Regions from separate parts of the Pseudoalteromonas translucida KMM 520 genome, predicted to be linked through region 2. Evidence: predicted binding sites of a transcription regulator. Region 2 holds the regulator's gene; each other region holds the start of a gene.
What was found. The regulator sigma-54, encoded in region 2, starts transcription at its own class of promoters, with help from an activator protein. The targets are predictions, from matches to a motif close to GTTGGCACGNNNNTNGNNT.

Region 1 (4,432 bases), 570 kb from region 2:
TAAGTGCCAAGGTAAAAAAACCAGCAATAAAGTGTAGTTCAATCATACCTTCTTCAATACTAAAATAGAGCACGGCAATACTAAACACTAATAACCAGTGAAAGCTTCTGACAAAGCCATCCCATACTTTTACTTTAAACATTAGTTATCTCGCTAATTAAGTTATTGTTTCATTATTTCAAAATTTGTTTAGATTTGCATTAAACCTATTATTTAAAGCATGCTTTATGGCACACTTAAGCAATTAATTTTACTGGCTAATATTTCTGCAAATGAACAGACCATCGCGTGCAATTTTAAAAGGCTTTGTTGATATGTTACCGCTTTGTTTGGCGGTGATCCCTTGGGGAATACTCTGTGGCTCACTGGCTATTCAAAATGGCTTTACTGCCCTTGAATCTCAAGCGATGTCGTTATTAGTATTTGCTGGCTCTGCGCAGCTTGTCGCTATTGAGTTAATTGCGGGAAATACGCCACTACTCACCATTTTATTTACTACCTTTATAATTAGCTCTCGGCATTTTTTATATGGCTTAGCGGTACGTCATAAAGTAATTGATCAACCTTTGCGCTGGCGTCTACCGGTAAGCTTTGTATTGACCGATGAGTTATTTGCATTTTCGCACCACCCTAAAGCCTATCGTACAAAAATACGTTTAATTTACGCACTTAGCGCCGGCTTTAGCTTTTATATTGCATGGAATTTATGGACGTTTATAGGCATTGTTGCTGGTACTATGCTCCCCGATTTAACCCATTTAGGCCTCGACTTTGCTATAGCCGCTACATTTATAGCTTTAGTTATTCCGGGTATTAAAAGTCTCGCCTCACTCGTTACAGTTATAGTAGCTGGCACTAGCGCTACACTGTTTAAAAGTACCGGATTTGAGTTATGGCTGGTGAGCTCTGCATTACTGGCTATGAGCGCAGGATACTTTACAGCAAGAATAACTGCTAAAAAGGAGCGCAACTTATGATGACCACTATTTTACTAATGGCCTGTATTACCTTTTTTACCCGTTACTTATTTTTGCACCGCGCTTTACCCTTTAAAGTTGGGCCTAAAATGCAACAATTTTTAAGTTTTAGTGCACCAGCGGTACTTACGGCTATTTGGGTACCTATTGTATTTTTAAACGATGATGGCATTAATTTACATTGGCAAAACCCTTATTTAAGTGCGGCTATAGTCGCTATTATTGTGGCTTATAAAACCCATAATATTTATTACACTACGATTGCGGGTATGGGGTTGTTTTTAATTTTAAATTAAAAACAACCTTAATATATACAACAACCATATTAAGCAATGTACTTAAAAGAGTAGATTGAGCATCAAAAAATATAAGGTAAAGCATAAATAATGCACAAGTTTCATCAGTTAAGCGCCACCAGTTTACAAGGTAACACCATTAATTTTAGCGAGTTTGCTGGTAAAGTCGTGCTTATTGTAAACACGGCAAGCAAGTGCGGCTTTACCTACCAGTACGAGTCATTACAGGCTTTGCATAATAAATATGCTAGCCAAGGCTTAGTAATTTTAGGATTTCCGTGTAATCAGTTTAATCAGCAAGAACCGGGAGATGCACAGCAGATAGAGCAAGGATGTTTAATAAATTACGGGGTTAATTTTTTAATGGCCGCTAAAGTAGAGGTAAACGGAGAGCATGCTCATCCGGTATTTCGTTATTTGAAATCGACACAACCTGGCTTTTTAACTCGCAAAATAAAGTGGAACTTTACTAAGTTTTTAATCGCAGCAGACGGCTCACCAATTAAACGCTATGCACCCTTTACCAAGCCAGAAAAGCTAGAGCTCACCATTCAAAAAGCACTGCAACAAAGTAATAAGTAACGCCGCTTAAAAGTAATAAAGAGGCACACAGCCTCTTTATTGCCAATCTAATCAAAATTTAAACATACATAAAAGCGTACATTTAGAGTCTAATTCACATTGGTACTTTAGTTATACTAGCGCAATTTAATCGGTGTAATCGCTTAAATCGTCTTCGCCTAGGTTTTTACGCAAGCGCTTTTGCTCAAGGTAGTCTTCCAACTTTTTCTTAACCTTTTGCTTGTTCTTATCGTGCTGATTACGCCCGAGCATTTCGTACTCGTCTTCAACAAAATCGTCATCTAGCGCATCGTAACTAAATGTCTTACCCACAACCCACTCCATAAAGTGTTTGAGACCAACCAAGGATTTTATAATCGCAATAATTGGTAAAATTAAAATGTTCGACACATAAAGTGCAATGCAGTTTAGCGCCAAAATAAAGCCATGTAGCTATCTTAAATAGCCTCCATGTCAATACTGTGAATAAATAGCGCTAAATTCGCTTTATGGAAAGTGAGAGTTTTTTATCGTATCGATAAATAAAATTAATTATTGCTTTAGCTTTAGCCAATTTGACTAAAAAATAGTTTTTTTATAATAAACTCTTGCTATAGCTAATACTAAAAATAAAACCAACTTATTGTTTAATATAATAAAAAAACATTGGCACTAAACTTGTTATTACTTATTTATCATCAATAAAAAACTGAGAATAAATATGAAAAAATTACTATTAGTGAGCACTTTAATATGTGCACCTGCCGTTATGGCACATAATGATAACGATTCAACAGTGTCATTTAATAATGAGCAATGTAATGTAGAATTTAAAAATGATGTACGCATTAAGCCTAACGAACTAGAGATTTTTACCGCCGATAAGCAAACTATGCAATTTAATACCAATGGTAATTTAACCATTAATGGTGAATCGGTAGCGCTTAATCATTCCCAGCAAAAGGCGCTAACTCAATATTCAGATAGTTTACGCACGCAATTACCCGAAGTAGCAAATATAGCCTTAGAAGGCGTTAAAATTGCCGGTGTTGCACTGCAAGAAGTTGCTAATGCTTTTAATATTGATGGCCTCGATAATATCTCATCGTTAATGGACGACATTAAACTTGAAGTACAAAATACTTTTTATCAACAAGACACCTTTGTTATGGGCCAGCAAAGTTTTAATCAATTTGGTGAAAACTTTGAGCAGCAGTTCGAACAACAAATAGAGAGCGCTGTTGAGTCGGCTGTAATGCAATCTATGGGGAGTATTTTAGTTGCTTTAGGTTCTGAATTACTTGGCTCAGGAGGCGACATGCAAGCCTTTGAGCAACGTATGGAAAACATGGGTACGCAAATAGAAGAAAAAGTAGAGCAGCATGCCGATGCGCTCGAAAAGCGTGCCAATGCCTTATGCGAAAATTTTGCCAATATAGCTAAACAAGAAGAGCAGTTAGTAGTCCAAGTACCTGAACTTAAAGGTTACCAATTATTTAGCTTTAAACAAAACTAGTTTGCAAACTTCACTTAGGTGATTATTTAACATCCCTTTGCAGCCGTTACGCTTAACTTAACGGCTGTTTTTTATTGTGCCGCAAAACTTGTTACAAGCTGTTGATCCCCCTTAAATTAGGCTACTTTTTTTGCTAGTAAGGTAAGTTTACCCAGTGTGACAATTGCTTGCTCTATTTGCTCACTCCACTGCACACCATAACTTAGCCTTATACAGCTTTTGTATTTATTTGAAGCTGAAAATATCAACCCTGGAGTAATGCTTATACCTACCTCAAGCGCTAATAAAAATAGCTTTTGGCTATCATACTCGCTGCCTAAGTCTAACCAAATAACACAGCCACCTTGTGGATCGCTGATCCGTGTACCTTTTGGCATAGCTTGCTGTAAGCAACGTCGCATATGCTCTTTATTAGTGCGTAAACGCTGCCTAAGTACTTTTAAATTACGGTCGTATTCACCGCTAAAAACAAATTCTGATAACGTCCATTGATTAATTAGTGAGGTAGAACAACTCAATGCTCTTTTATAACGCCTAGCTTGCCCTGCAAATTTTCCCGCAATAAGCCAACCAACTCGATAACTAGGGGCAGCCGTTTTAGAAAAAGACGAACAACTTAGCACCAAGCCTTTTTTGGAATACGCTATAGCCGGTGTACCTCGTTTGGGTGTAAAGTATAGGTCACCATATACGTCATCTTCAATGAGCACTACGTTATGGCTTTCAACTAGTTCCACCAGTTGTTCTCGATTTTCATCTGGCATAAAACTACCAACCGGATTACTAATAGCCGTAGAAAATAAACACGCTTTAATATCGTGCTCATTAAGCGCCTGCGCTAAATCGTTTAGCCAAATACCATTATCTGGGCATAAAGGTATTTCTAGTGCTTTAAGGCCTAAACTTTCTATTAACTCTATAATTCCGTGATAACAAGGGCTCTCTATGGCCACTACATCACCGGGCTTAGTTACGCATTTGAGTGCAATTGCCAGTGCTTCTTGCGCACCATTAGTGATCACCATTTCATCCATATTAATACCAATGCCAAAGTCTAAATAGCGATGAATAAGCTGCTTTTT
Region 2 (4,432 bases):
CGGTAAAATTAGCCATAAAGTAACTGCGGTTAAAATGGAGCTTTACGAGCAGCTAGGATTTACCTTATTCGAAAAGCCTACTTTTATATTGTACGACGACAGGCAAACTTGGCGTATAAATGCTGATGAAGCAACACTTTACGATGAAAGACAATTAATTTTAGAGGGTAATGTAACTGCCCAAAACTTAATTGATGGCGCAATGATAGACAAAATCACCGCCGACAATATTCAAGTAGATATAAAGCTACTCACTATGCGCAGCGAACAACCCGTTATTATAACTGGACCGAATTTAAAGATCACCGGTAAAGGCCTTGAAGCCAATTTAACAACCGAGGTGATAAAACTAATTAACCATACGCGAACACTATATTATGACCAATAACCTTGCAAAAATACTTATTATTCCATCGCTTATACTTGTATTTAATAGTAATGCGGCAGAGCAAAGTACTTCCCCACTAGCTAATCAAATTTCTATTAGTGCTGACCGACAAGAAGGTCAACTAAAAGAAAATGTTGGTATTTTTGAAAAAAACGTCGAGATTATCCACGGTAATCGTCGTATCACCGCCGATCGTTTAGAAGTACATAAGCGCGACGAGCTTGGCGATAATAAACAACTATTAATTGCCACGGGCAGCCCTGCATATTTTGAAGAAAAGCAAGCAGATGGCACTGTCATGAGCGCCAGCGCTAACGAAGTACGTTACGATGTAGCGAAACGTTTTTTAACCCTAGTAGGAGATGCAAACATTTCTCAAGCTGGGCAAAAAATCACGGCTAAAAGTATCACCTACGATATAGAACAACAGCTTATAAGTGCTGAAAAAGATGAAAACTCAACTGATCGGGTACACACTATTTTAGTGCCTATAGACGCAAAAAAAGAACAAAAACTCAATAAAGGTCAGCCATGAGTACATTAAAAGCAGAGCTATTAGCAAAAAGCTATAAAGGCCGTGAAGTTGTTAAAAATGTAGGCCTTGAAGTAAAAGCAGGGAGCATTGTTGGCTTACTTGGGCCCAATGGCGCAGGTAAAACCACGACCTTTTATATGATTGTAGGCTTAGTTCCTAGCGACAAAGGTAAAATATCAATTGATGATAACGATATTACCCTACTTCCTATGCACAGCCGTGCTCGTTTAGGTATTGGTTATTTACCACAAGAATCTTCTATTTTTAGAAAGCTCACTGTGTATCAAAATTTAATGGCTATTTTAGAAACGCGTAAGCAACTAAACAAACAAGCCAGAGAAGAAACCCTAAATAGCTTGCTGGACGAATTTAGCCTGCAACATATTCGCGACAGCTTAGGCATGGCGCTATCTGGTGGTGAACGTCGCCGCGTAGAAATAGCACGTGCTTTAGCTGCAGATCCTAAATTTATATTACTTGATGAGCCCTTTGCTGGCGTGGATCCTATTTCAGTACTCGATATTAAAAAAATTATAGAACATCTTAAAAACCGTGGTATTGGCGTGCTAATTACCGACCACAATGTAAGGGAAACCCTTGATGTTTGTGAAAAAGCCTACATTGTTTCTCATGGGGAGCTAATTGCATCTGGTACTCCTGAATTTGTATTAAATGATAAAACAGTACGTGATGTTTATTTAGGCGAGCAGTTCAAACTGTAATATTTATGTTATTACTATAAGCATCTGCTAAGATTAATCATATCAATTTATAAGGATTGTTAGAGATAAATGAGGCAATCATTACAGCTGCGCATGGGCCAGCAACTTACAATGACTCCGCAACTGCAACAGGCTATTCGCTTATTGCAGCTTAGTACCTTGGATCTCCAGCAAGAAATACAAGAAGCACTTGATAGCAACCCATTACTTGAAGTTGATGAGCAAGATTACACGGAAGAATCAGCTGGTAAAAACGAGCAAAAAGCAGATGACATTACTGTTAGCGCCTCTGCCGATGACACCCCAAGCGAGTATGAGCAAGATAGCGGTGAAGCACTAAACAAAGACACCATAAGCGACGATATGGCCATGGATGTATCATGGGATGAATATATGAGCGCAGCGCCTGCCTCTTCATCAGGGCCAATGCCTGAAGATGAATCTATTTATCAAGGTGCATCAACCGAAACCCTGCATGAATACTTAATGTGGCAATTACAGCTCACTCCTTTTAGTCCTACCGATGAAGCTATTGCTATAGCTATTGTTGAAGCCGTAGATGACTCTGGTATTTTAACCCTCAGTTGCGAAGATCTTTTAGCAAGCTTTAACCAAGAAAGTGATGACGAACACGAAGTAGAGCTAGATGAAATAGAAGCCGTGCTAAAGCGCATTCAATTATTTGATCCTGTTGGTATTGCAGCTCGCAGCTTGCAAGAATGCTTATGTATTCAATTAAATCAATTTGATAAAGACACCCCTTATATTAACGAAACAAAAATGGTGTTAACTGATCATATCGATTTACTCGCTGCTCGCGACTATCGTACGTTAATGAAAAAAACTAAGCTCAAAGAAGAAGAGCTTAAAGAAATAATGACACTTATTCATACGCTTAATCCTAAGCCTGCGGATACCATTGTCAGAGAAGAATCTGAATACGTTATACCTGACGTGTCGGTAAAAAAAATAAAAGGCCGCTGGGTGGTAGAGCTAAACCCAGATAGCATGCCAAAAATACGTGTTAACAGCCAATATGCGGCTATGTCTCGTACGGTAAAATCCAGTGGTGACAGCCAATTTATTCGCTCGCACTTACAAGAAGCTAAATGGTTTATTAAAAGCCTAGAAAGTAGAAATGAAACACTCCTAAAAGTAACTAATTGTATTGTTAAGCAACAACAAGCATTTTTTGAACATGGCCCAGAAGCCATGAAACCTATGGTTTTAAACGATGTTGCCGAAATAGTTGAAATGCACGAGTCGACTATTTCACGGGTCACTACGCAAAAGTATATGCACACTCCACGTGGCATTTTTGAGCTTAAGTACTTTTTTTCAAGCCATGTAAGCACCGAAAATGGTGGCGAATGTTCATCAACTGCCATACGTGCCTTGATTAAAAAGTTGATCGCTGCAGAAAACTTAGCCAAACCATTGAGTGATAGCAAGATTGCAGATATATTGGCTGAGCAAGGAATTAAAGTAGCTAGACGGACAATTGCAAAATATCGCGAATCTCTGGCTATTCCCCCGTCGAATCAACGTAAAAGCTTGATTTAAGACGTACAACAAAGAGGAAAATGCTGATGCAACTAAACTTAACTGGTCGTCATGTAGACATTACAGACTCATTAAGAGACTATGTAAATAATAAATTTGCAAAGCTGCAAAGACACTCAGATCACATAACTAATGTGCATGTTATTCTCGATGTAGAAAAATTAAGTCAAAAAGCTGAAGCAACAATTTTTGTAAGTGGCGCTGAGCTATTTGCATCGACCGAACACCAAGATATGTACGCTGCCATTGACTCGTTGATTGACAAACTCGATCGTCAAGTAATTAAACACAAAGAGAAGTTTGCTCGACACTAACACTATGAAATTAAGCTCACTTATATGCCAGGACTGCAGCAAAGCTGTGGTCCTTTTTAATAGTAAAAAAAGAATTTTAGAATTCATCAGTGAACTCGCGCATAAAAAAATGCCGTATTTACCCCAGCAAGATATTCTCACTGCTTTATTAGCAAGAGAAAAGCTAGGCAGTACCGGTATTGGCCGAGGAATAGCAATTCCACATGGCCGTATGAGCGGGGCGCAGGAACCTCTTGCCTTAATTTTAATAAGCGAAACCGCTATTAATTTTGATGCAATTGATAATCGTCCAGTTGATATTTTTGTTGCACTTATAGTGCCCGATGGCGATAACCAGCAGCACTTGAAAACACTAGCCACAATAGCTGATAAACTAAACGATAAAGAGTTTTGTAAGCAATTGCGTGCGGCAAAGTCTGATGAAGCGTTATACCAAGTTATTTTGGATCAATCCTAGTTACTAATAAAGGGGTGGTAAATGGAATTAATTATTATAAGTGGCCGATCGGGTTCTGGTAAATCGGTTGCTTTACGTGTTGTTGAAGATTTAGGTTACTATTGTGTAGATAATATTCCGGTAAATTTACTGCCTTCATTAGTGCGCAGTGTCTCTGATAACTACGATAAAATAGCCGTTAGTATAGACGTGCGTAACCTGCCTAAAGATCAGCAGCAGTTTAACGATATTCTTGAGTACTTGCCCGACTTTGCTAAACCAACGTTATTTTATTTAGATAGCGACGATCAAACATTAATCCGCCGTTATTCAGAAACGCGTCGTTTGCACCCGCTCTCGATTGATTCGCTACCGCTAGATTTAGCAATACAAAAAGAAAAAGAATTACTCGATGTACTCGTAACACGGGCTGATCATGTCATTGATACAACCGATTTAAGTGTGCATCAACTT
Region 3 (4,432 bases), 840 kb from region 2:
AACTCGCAAACCAGTACCGCATTAACAACCAATTTTAGTAGCCATGGTAAACCCAGTTGGTCGCATGATAGCACCAACGTATTAGTATCAGATGGTGAGCATGTATTTCGTTTTGATTTAAAAGGAAACAACCTAGGACAAGTGATTAAACAATCCACCTTATATGCCTATGAAGATAAGCAAGGTGCGCTTATATTTGCCAACCCCGACGCCAAGCAACTCTGGATCAAGCCCCCTGGTAGCGAAAATGCGCAACTCCTCGTTGCGTCTATTAATTTATCTAACCATACATCCTGGTACTACCAAGAAGGCGAAACACAAGCACTGTCACGCGTGTATTACTTTAATGTAGCGCAGGGCGACTATCGCTTAAGTTACTATGACTTTGCCTCAGCGAGTCATCACGACATAATACGCCTACCTGAGCGTTCATTTAGCAGAACATCTGGCTTAACTTATATTGCTACCGCTGGTTGGTTAATTTATACCTCTTATAAATCTCCGCAAATAGATATTAAGCGAATAGATGCAAAGTATTTACCCTGAGCAACATAATTGTTCATTACGATTACCTGATTGCTACAGTGTCATGATTTAATTTTTTTTAGCTATAAAATTCACTCGCCCAGGGGTTAGCGAGTAACTTGGTATTTGGTATAATAAGGTTCACACATGTAGTAACTCATAATAGGAACGCCTAAATGCCGCACATTATTATTGAACACTCAGAAGACCTCCCTGTATTACCACAAGTACTTGTAGAAAAAATTCACAACGCCGCTTTCCAAAGTAATCTATTTGATTTAGAAACCATAAAAACACGCGCTATTTCCTATCAGCAATATCTACTGGGCGCAGGCAGGTCGGGGTTTATACATATCGCGGTACACATTTTGGCAGGGCGTTCTATTGAGCAAAAACAAATGTTAAGTGAGCAACTACTTGAGTGTTTAAAAACCTATTGCAGAGCATCAGACAGCTTAAGCGTTAATATTTACGATATTGAACATGAGATCTACCGCAAAAATTAATTTATTTTAGCCGTTTCATTAAATTAGTGAACAGTTCTAGCAGCAAAAAATAGCTTAATCACTAACCAAGGTCATTTTATATAGTGACCTACAGGTTATTTCTAACGGGATTAATTAGCTATTTAATAAGCCAGAATGATCATGTTATTAATAATATAGGTATTAGCTTAAAAGCGTTAATAAGTACTCTGTAAAAAATCCCTAATTAGGGATTTTTTATTGTCGTAAAACAATTCTATTTATTATTTTATAATGAGACAGCCACAAATATACTTAAAGTGTAATTAACACAACATAGAGCTATTCATTAGTTAATGATTGGAATGATTTTTAGTGGGTATATTTAAAATTGGTGGCCCCTCCCAGACTCGAACTGGGGACCTAACGATTATGAGTCGTGTGCTCTAACCAACTGAGCTAAGGGGCCAACTTTTTGTATAACTGTAAACAGTTAATTTTTTAAGAAGCGTTTAGCCACATAGCGACTAAAGCGGGGTGCAGTATAAAAAGTTTTTAGGGGCTTGTCACTAGCAAAAGTCTTTATTTTAACAATCAATGGTCTAACTGCTTAAATAGTAATCTTTTTATGGGTGTAATATTAAAATTTGCAGAATTTAGGGTTAATACTGGCAGCTAAGTAAAAATGAAATGGAAGGCTGTATATCGCGTAATTTAAAAATTGAGCTTTAAACAAGCAACTTACAGCCTATATTACGCGACAAACAGAAATGAATTATTTTTTTGCGATAATGTAGATTGCATGTATTACTCCAGGGAAGTAACCAAACAACGTAAGTAAAATATTTATCCAAAAATGTAAGCCTAAACCCACCTGTAAAAATACTCCCAGTGGTGGCAGTAAGATTGAAAAAATAATACGTATAATATCCATAAATACTCTCCTTATTTACAAACAAAAAATTATAAGAAAAAACCCAGCAGAGCTGGGTTTTATAAATACTATGTTACTTTGCAACTATCGTTAGTTTATCTACTACGTCGCGAACATCTTCAGCATTTTTAGCAATTTTTACTGCAAGCTGTTTTTCAGCATCTGAGTTCACTGTACCGGTAAGAGTAACTATACCGTTGTCAGTATCTACATCAATGTTTGTACCACCGACTTCTGAGTTAAATAAATAACGCGTTGTGATGACTGTGGTAATTTTAGCGTCGGTTAAGCCGCTACCATCATCATCTTTCATGTTGTCATGGCTTTTACTGTTCATGTTTTTCACAACAGTAAGCTGGTTATCAACATCGGTTACGCCATCTAAACTCAGTACAAGCTCTTCTGCTAACTCTTTGTCGAGTTCGCTATTAACTTTACCTGTTAGTATAACTTTGCCATTTTTTACATCAGTGTTGATGTCAAAGTTATTGAGGTTAGTGTTCATAAGAAGCACTGTTTCAGCCTTACCATCAATCCAAGCATCTTTACTTTCATTTTCCCAGCTGCTCGCTTGAGCACCCATAGCCGTAGTACCTAAAACTAACGCCGCAATGATAGATTTGTTAAATGTTTTCATAATCTTTCTCCTTTTGATTAAAGACACTTTAACTAATGCCAGCTTTAGGCCAACTTTAATAAACAAGCAAAATCATAAGCTTAAGGTTAAATATAAAATAACTTCACTTTGTACACACCACTTTTTTACCGACTTATCGGTAAAAAGTTCTCAGTAGTGAAAATAACTAGATAATTACCATTTTGGTTAATGGATCGTTAATATAACAAAATCACAAATAGGCTAAAAACATAACAAACTGATTAATAACAATAATATTTTTGGTATATGCTTTGCTTATATAGTGACAATAGTAAAATAAAAGGAATACCCTAATGAGCGTAAAAATAACAGACCGCCCGCAAGAGCAAGTGCGCGAAGAAGTGATTGATCAACTAATTTATAATTACAGCCATGGAGTTATTTCTGTAGAAGCATTTGAAAGACGTTTAGATGAGGCAATGGCTACAAGTAATAATGAAACCCTTGTTAGCTTAGTTGAGGATTTAACCCTTAATACTGATCAGCAATATAATGCCCAAAAGCATTCGCAATTTTCACCCAATTATAGCGCTCAACAATCTAGCCAGAGTGACTTTACATTACGCAGTATTTTAGGCTCCAATGAAAGAAGTGGCCAATGGGTTGTGCCTAAAAATATTTACCTGACTAACTTTATGGGCTCGGTAGTACTTGATTTTACTGATGCTATTTTTACCCACCAAGAGGTGACGATTCATGTTAACTGTATTTTTGGCAGTGATGAAATATACGTACCAGAACACGTCAATGTAGTATCAAAAATGTTTAGCATTATTAGTAGTGTTGAAAATAAAACAGTGGCACTTAACAAGCATCAAGGGCCGACCATCCATATTGAAGGAAAGGCTATTATGGGCTCAGTAGAAATAAAGATTAAGCGCACCATTAAAGAAAAGTTTATTAGCTTTGCAAATCAATTAAAAACCCAACTTTGTGGTAAAAGTGGTACTCCAATGTGATGAACTACCTATAAAAGCATGTTCATAGCTTTATAACTTGGGCCCAGGTTAAAGAGTAAAAAACATGCTACATTTTTAAAGCACTAGAACACATTAAAAAACGCTTTGCAGATTCATCAATGCTGAATTTGTATAAAATGCCCTGCACATCAAGCAAGTACAAAAAACAAACAAAAGTATTTAGGCTTTATTGTTTACTTTATGGTAAAAGTCGCTAAAATACGCCAGCTAAAATATATAAACGTTCTTTTACAACCCAAAGGTAATACCATGCATCCAATGTTAAACATTGCGGTTCGCGCTGCGCGTAACGCAGGCAAAATTATACTTCGTGCAAGTGAAGATTTATCAAAAGTTGAAGTTCAACAAAAAGGCACTAACGATTTAGTGACTAACATTGATAAAGAAGCAGAAGCTATAATTCGCGATACCATTTTACGCTCTTACCCTGATCACTGCATTGTTGGTGAAGAATTAGGCGAGCATAAAGGTAAGGATGCAGATTACCAATGGATTGTTGACCCGCTTGATGGCACAACGAACTTCATCAAGGGTATTCCTCATTTTGCGGTTTCTATCGCACTTAAAGTAAAAGGTCGTTTAGACCAGGCCGTTATTTATGATCCAATTCGTGGTGAGCTTTTCACTGCCTCTCGTGGTCAAGGCGCACAACTTAATAGCAAACGTTTACGCGTTTCTAAAACAGTTGATTTAGGCGGTTCAATCTTAGCTACTGGCTTTCCTTTCAAGCAAAAACAACACCTAGATGCATACACAGAAGCGTTTAAAGCTTTATTCGTACATACTGCTGATATCCGTCGTGCGGGCTCTGCTGCGCTAGACATGGCTTATGTGGCTGCTGGACGCGTTGATGGCTTTTTCGAAATTGGTT
Region 4 (4,432 bases), 1.4 Mb from region 2:
TAATGTCTAACTAATTTAATTTAACTAAATAGCAGGTTACTTACGTTTAGTTGGTTTTACACGTTGATTGTGCTTTTTAACTGCTTTACGTATTTGGTTTATTTTGGCACGCTTATCTTTGCGTTTTTCAGGCATTACTGAAAGCTTAGTTTGTGTTTCACGTCCTAACTTAACTGTTTTACGTAAATAGTTTACTGTGTCTAGGTCGTATTCAATCCAGCCACCTTGTGGTACGCGCTTATCAAGCTCTAATTTACCGTAACGAATACGAATTAAGCGAGAAACTTCCACCTCTTGTGATTGCCATAAACGACGAACTTCTCGGTTACGTCCTTCATTAAGCGTTACATTGTACCAACGGTTTATACCTTCGCCGCCCATAGGGTTAACCGTAAGAAATTTTGCTGGGCCATCTTCAAGTTCAACACCACGGGTTAAATTTTTAATGGTTTCTTTGGTTACTTCACCAAATACACGGGCTGAGTATTCACGTTCAACTTCGTAACTGGGGTGCATAAGTCGGTTTGCTAATTCACCATCGTTAGTAAACAGCATCAAGCCTGCGGTATTTATATCTAATCGGCCAACCGCAATCCAGCGCTCGCCATCAATACGAGGGAGGCGGTCAAATACAGTACGACGACCTTCAGGATCTTTACGCGTGCTTAACTCACCTTCAGGCTTGTTATACATTATTACGCGACAAATTCTATCGGCTTTTTCTTCAATTTTTACCGTATGGCCATCAACACGAATTGAATCTGTTTCTTCAACACGATCGCCTAATTTAGCCACTTTTCCGTTAACGCTAACGCGGTTTGCGTCAATGTATTTTTCCATTTCACGGCGTGAGCCTACGCCAGCACGGGCTAGGACTTTTTGTAACTTTTCACCTTGTATAACACTCATTCGGATGGTTCTCTCACAGAAGGATCACTTAATAACTGGTTAATTTTACTTTGCTGTTGCTCTGGCAAGGCAGGTAAATTATCTAAACCTGTTATCGAAAAATAATCTAAAAATTGTTTAGTAGTCGCATATAGCGCCGGCTTACCCGGCACTTCTTTGTGACCTACCACTTTAATCCACTCTCTTTCGAGTAGTGTTTTAATAATATTTGAACCCGTAGTAACACCACGCACTTGTTCTATTTCGGCGCGTGTAATTGGTTGCCTATAAGCAATTAGCGATAACGTTTCGAGCAAAGCACGCGAATATTTGGGCGCGCGTTCTTGCCATAAATTACTTAGCCAAGGGCTTAAGCTACTACATGCCTGAAAACGATAACCACTGCCTACTTCTACCAAACGAATACCACGGGTCTGAAAATGTGTTTGTATTGCTGTTATTGCATCGTTTATATGCGCCATAGATATTGCTAAATCGGCTAAAACAACATCCTTTAGATGACGTTTACTTAACGGTTTGTCAGCAACAAAAATCGCCGCTTCAATGATCTCAATTAATTGCTCATCACTAACTCGCCGACCCACCATAAACGCTCTTAAACTAATAAACACACACAGCCAACTATTATGCCAGAACTACAGCAAAGTAGGAAAACATATCGAGCAATTTAGTAAATCAAAGCCACAAAAAAAGCCAGTGCTCAGCACTGGCTCCTTTCTCACACTTTAAAATAGTGTGCTTAGCTGTTATTGGCGCTTTTAAGTGCGTCGTCTTCAGCGACTGCATTGCCATATTTTTTTATGTAAGTAACAAATTCACGTTTGCTAACACGTTTGTCTTTATTTACATCCATGTAGCCAAAGTGATTTGAAATATCATCATCGTCTGCTTCTTCAACCGAAATATAGCCACTTTTATCGTTATCTAAACTCGAGAAGCTGCTTTGTATTTTATCAAATTTAGTAATATCCGCTTTAAATGCTGATTCGCTTACTTCACTGTCTGTGGCAACTTTCCCGGTATTTAATTGCATGTACGCATTAAATTCATTGCGACTTATTTGATTATCCATATTAGTATCAATATTTGAAAAGTGTTGCCAAATATTATCGTCATCAGCTTCAACTTTCGAAATAAAACCATCACTATCGTTATCTAAACTTGCAAAGTCACTATCAATTTTATCTAACCCTTGGTTAGATGCACAAGCTGCTAAGCTTAACGTTGCTAAAATAGTAGATGCTAATGTTAACTTTTTCATAAGACGTATCCTTGTAGTTAATTAATGTCACTTTAACTAATACAAGTTAAATGCCAAAAACATCAACCTTTTAAAATCAATTAGTTACAATAAAAATACAAGTAAAAAAACTAACGTAGCGCATTATAGTAATGAAAGCTTTGCTTCATGCCTTGTAATTTTTGCAAAAAGCCTTGGTGTAATACCGGACATAACAACGGGTGTTTTTACACTTAAAAGTTCAGCCAATAACTTCCTCGTTTCGGGCGTGTTATGTAAGTGTATTTACTGATATAATTTAACGCATTATATAGAACCAATTTTAAGGTATATGCTATGAAAGTGATTTCTTTCAATATCAATGGTCTGCGTGCGCGTCTTCATCAATTACAAGCTATTATCGACAAACATCAACCCGATATTATTGGCCTACAAGAAATTAAAGTTCATGACGAAGCGTTCCCACTAGAAGATGTACAAAAAATGGGATATCACGTTTATTATCATGGCCAAAAAGCCCATTACGGCGTAGCTATGTTATGCAAAAAAGAACCTAAATCGGTATTTAAAGGTTTTGCCACTGATACTGAAGAATCACAAAAACGCATGATCAGTGTTACCGTAGAGCAAGACAATGGCCGTGATTTAACGGTAATGAATGGTTACTTCCCGCAAGGTGAAAACATTAATCACGAAACCAAGTTCCCATATAAACGTCAGTTTTATAAAGATTTAATGACTCACCTGCAAACAAATCATACTCCCGATGAAGACGTGATTGTAATGGGCGATATTAATATTTCACCTACCAGCCTAGATATAGGTATTGGCGAAGTAAATGCTAAACGTTGGTTAAAAACCGGTAAATGTTCTTTTCAACCAATAGAGCGTGAATGGCTGGCAACATTACTTAACTGGGGTTTTAAAGACACCTTTAGAGAGCAAAACCCAGAAACCAGCGATCAATACTCGTGGTTTGACTACCGCTCAAAAGGGTTTTTAGATAACCGAGGCCTGCGAATTGATGTTGTACTTGCAACACATGAGCTAGCCGCGCGTTGTATAGACACAGGTATAGATTACGAATTACGTGGCATCGAAAAGCCATCGGATCACGCCCCTATTTGGTCTGAATTTAAATAACCTAATGCTTAGCCTCCCAATGCAAGGGCTACTTTGGGCCCTTGTAATCGCTATAAGCTTATTTAGTATTGATAAAGCGACCTATAAAGCACTCTACAAAGTACCCATACGCCAAACTGGGGTACTTGCATGTGCGCTGGTGTTTGCTGTTTTATGGCGCATTAAAGCAGGCATTTTAACGGGCCTTGATTTACATATTTTAGGTATTACTGCAGCTACACTTATTCTCGGTTGGCGTTTAACTATTTTAAGTAGTGTTCTGGCAACGGCGCTATTAGCCGCATTTGGTTTAATTGAGTTTGAGTTACTGCCAGTGCAATTGCTTATTGGCGCATTTATCCCTATTTTATTGAGCTACTTGGCTTTTATTGTTAGTTATCAGTATTTACCGCGCCACTTTTTTGTTTATATATTTGTATGTGCGTTTATTACGGCTGGGTTTATCGCCTGTATAAAAATAGCTTTAGGGGCATTATTTTATCTTGCTATTGGTCAGTATAGCTGGCAACAATTAGCAGATAATTACGTTTACTTAAGCGCTATTATTTGGCTGCCAGAGGCCATGTTAAACGGTATGGCTATTACAATTATGATCACTTATCGCCCACATTGGGTAAAAACTTTTTACGATAAGGACTACCTAGGCTCATGAGTCTTGAATATAGCTGCCCACTGTGTAGCAACTCACTAATAAAAACAGCTAATATGCTTCGCTGTGAAAACAACCATAGTTTTGACTTTGCAAAAGAAGGCTATGTAAATTTATTGCCTGTACAGCAAAAAAACTCAAAACAACCTGGTGACTCATTAGAAATGGTGCAAGCTAGGCGCGCTTTTTTAGAGCGCAACTATTATGCTTTTTTACAGCACGAACTTGGCCAAATTATTAGTAATATAGCAGCTAATAATATTATTGATTTAGGGTGTGGTGAAGGGTTTTACACCCAAGCTTTAGCTAATAATACTCAAGCCACTGTGTACGGAGTTGATATATCGAAGGCGGCGGTAAAATATGCGGCAAAACGCTATAGCAATTGCCACTTTAGCGTGGCATCCATTAGCCAAGCACCTTTTAAAAGCTACTTTGCCGATGTATTGGTCAGTGTATTCGCACCATTATTTACTCAAGAACTAGCAAGA

Region 1: PTRA_RS00310 (YggN family protein) is a predicted target of sigma-54. The motif match lies at 2,500-2,518, and genes of this name have one in related genera.
Region 3: PTRA_RS01610 (BON domain-containing protein) is a predicted target of sigma-54. The motif match lies at 2,596-2,614, and genes of this name have one in related genera.
Region 4: PTRA_RS07305 (EF-hand domain-containing protein) is a predicted target of sigma-54. The motif match lies at 2,210-2,228, and genes of this name have one in related genera.

What each region holds. Positions count from the first base shown of each region.
Region 1 is NZ_CP011034.1:61,466-65,897, reverse strand. It holds gene PTRA_RS00335 (cytochrome b/b6 domain-containing protein) at 1-142, opposite strand, end outside; gene PTRA_RS00330 (AzlC family ABC transporter permease) at 273-977, shown strand; gene PTRA_RS00325 (AzlD domain-containing protein) at 974-1,273, shown strand; gene PTRA_RS00320 (glutathione peroxidase) at 1,364-1,855, shown strand; gene PTRA_RS00315 (PA3496 family putative envelope integrity protein) at 1,982-2,167, opposite strand; gene PTRA_RS00310 (YggN family protein) at 2,556-3,350, shown strand; gene PTRA_RS00305 (aminotransferase-like domain-containing protein) at 3,467-4,432, opposite strand, start outside.
Region 2 is NZ_CP011034.1:2,885,871-2,890,302, forward strand. It holds gene lptC (LPS export ABC transporter periplasmic protein LptC) at 1-388, shown strand, start outside; gene lptA (lipopolysaccharide transport periplasmic protein LptA) at 378-923, shown strand; gene lptB (LPS export ABC transporter ATP-binding protein) at 920-1,645, shown strand; gene PTRA_RS13370 (RNA polymerase factor sigma-54) at 1,715-3,208, shown strand; gene hpf (ribosome hibernation promoting factor) at 3,235-3,522, shown strand; gene ptsN (PTS IIA-like nitrogen regulatory protein PtsN) at 3,527-3,979, shown strand; gene rapZ (RNase adapter RapZ) at 4,001-4,432, shown strand, end outside.
Region 3 is NZ_CP011034.1:339,448-343,879, reverse strand. It holds gene PTRA_RS01625 (winged helix-turn-helix domain-containing protein) at 1-546, shown strand, start outside; gene PTRA_RS01620 (5-carboxymethyl-2-hydroxymuconate Delta-isomerase) at 702-1,031, shown strand; tRNA gene PTRA_RS01615 (tRNA-Ile) at 1,382-1,458, opposite strand; gene PTRA_RS18805 (YqaE/Pmp3 family membrane protein) at 1,765-1,923, opposite strand; gene PTRA_RS01610 (BON domain-containing protein) at 1,997-2,560, opposite strand; gene PTRA_RS01605 (LiaF domain-containing protein) at 2,875-3,540, shown strand; gene suhB (inositol-1-monophosphatase) at 3,811-4,432, shown strand, end outside.
Region 4 is NZ_CP011034.1:1,524,462-1,528,893, reverse strand. It holds gene rluB (23S rRNA pseudouridine(2605) synthase RluB) at 37-909, opposite strand; gene scpB (SMC-Scp complex subunit ScpB) at 906-1,496, opposite strand; gene PTRA_RS07305 (EF-hand domain-containing protein) at 1,649-2,170, opposite strand; gene xthA (exodeoxyribonuclease III) at 2,486-3,292, shown strand; gene PTRA_RS07295 (energy-coupling factor ABC transporter permease) at 3,297-3,944, shown strand; gene PTRA_RS07290 (putative RNA methyltransferase) at 3,941-4,432, shown strand, end outside.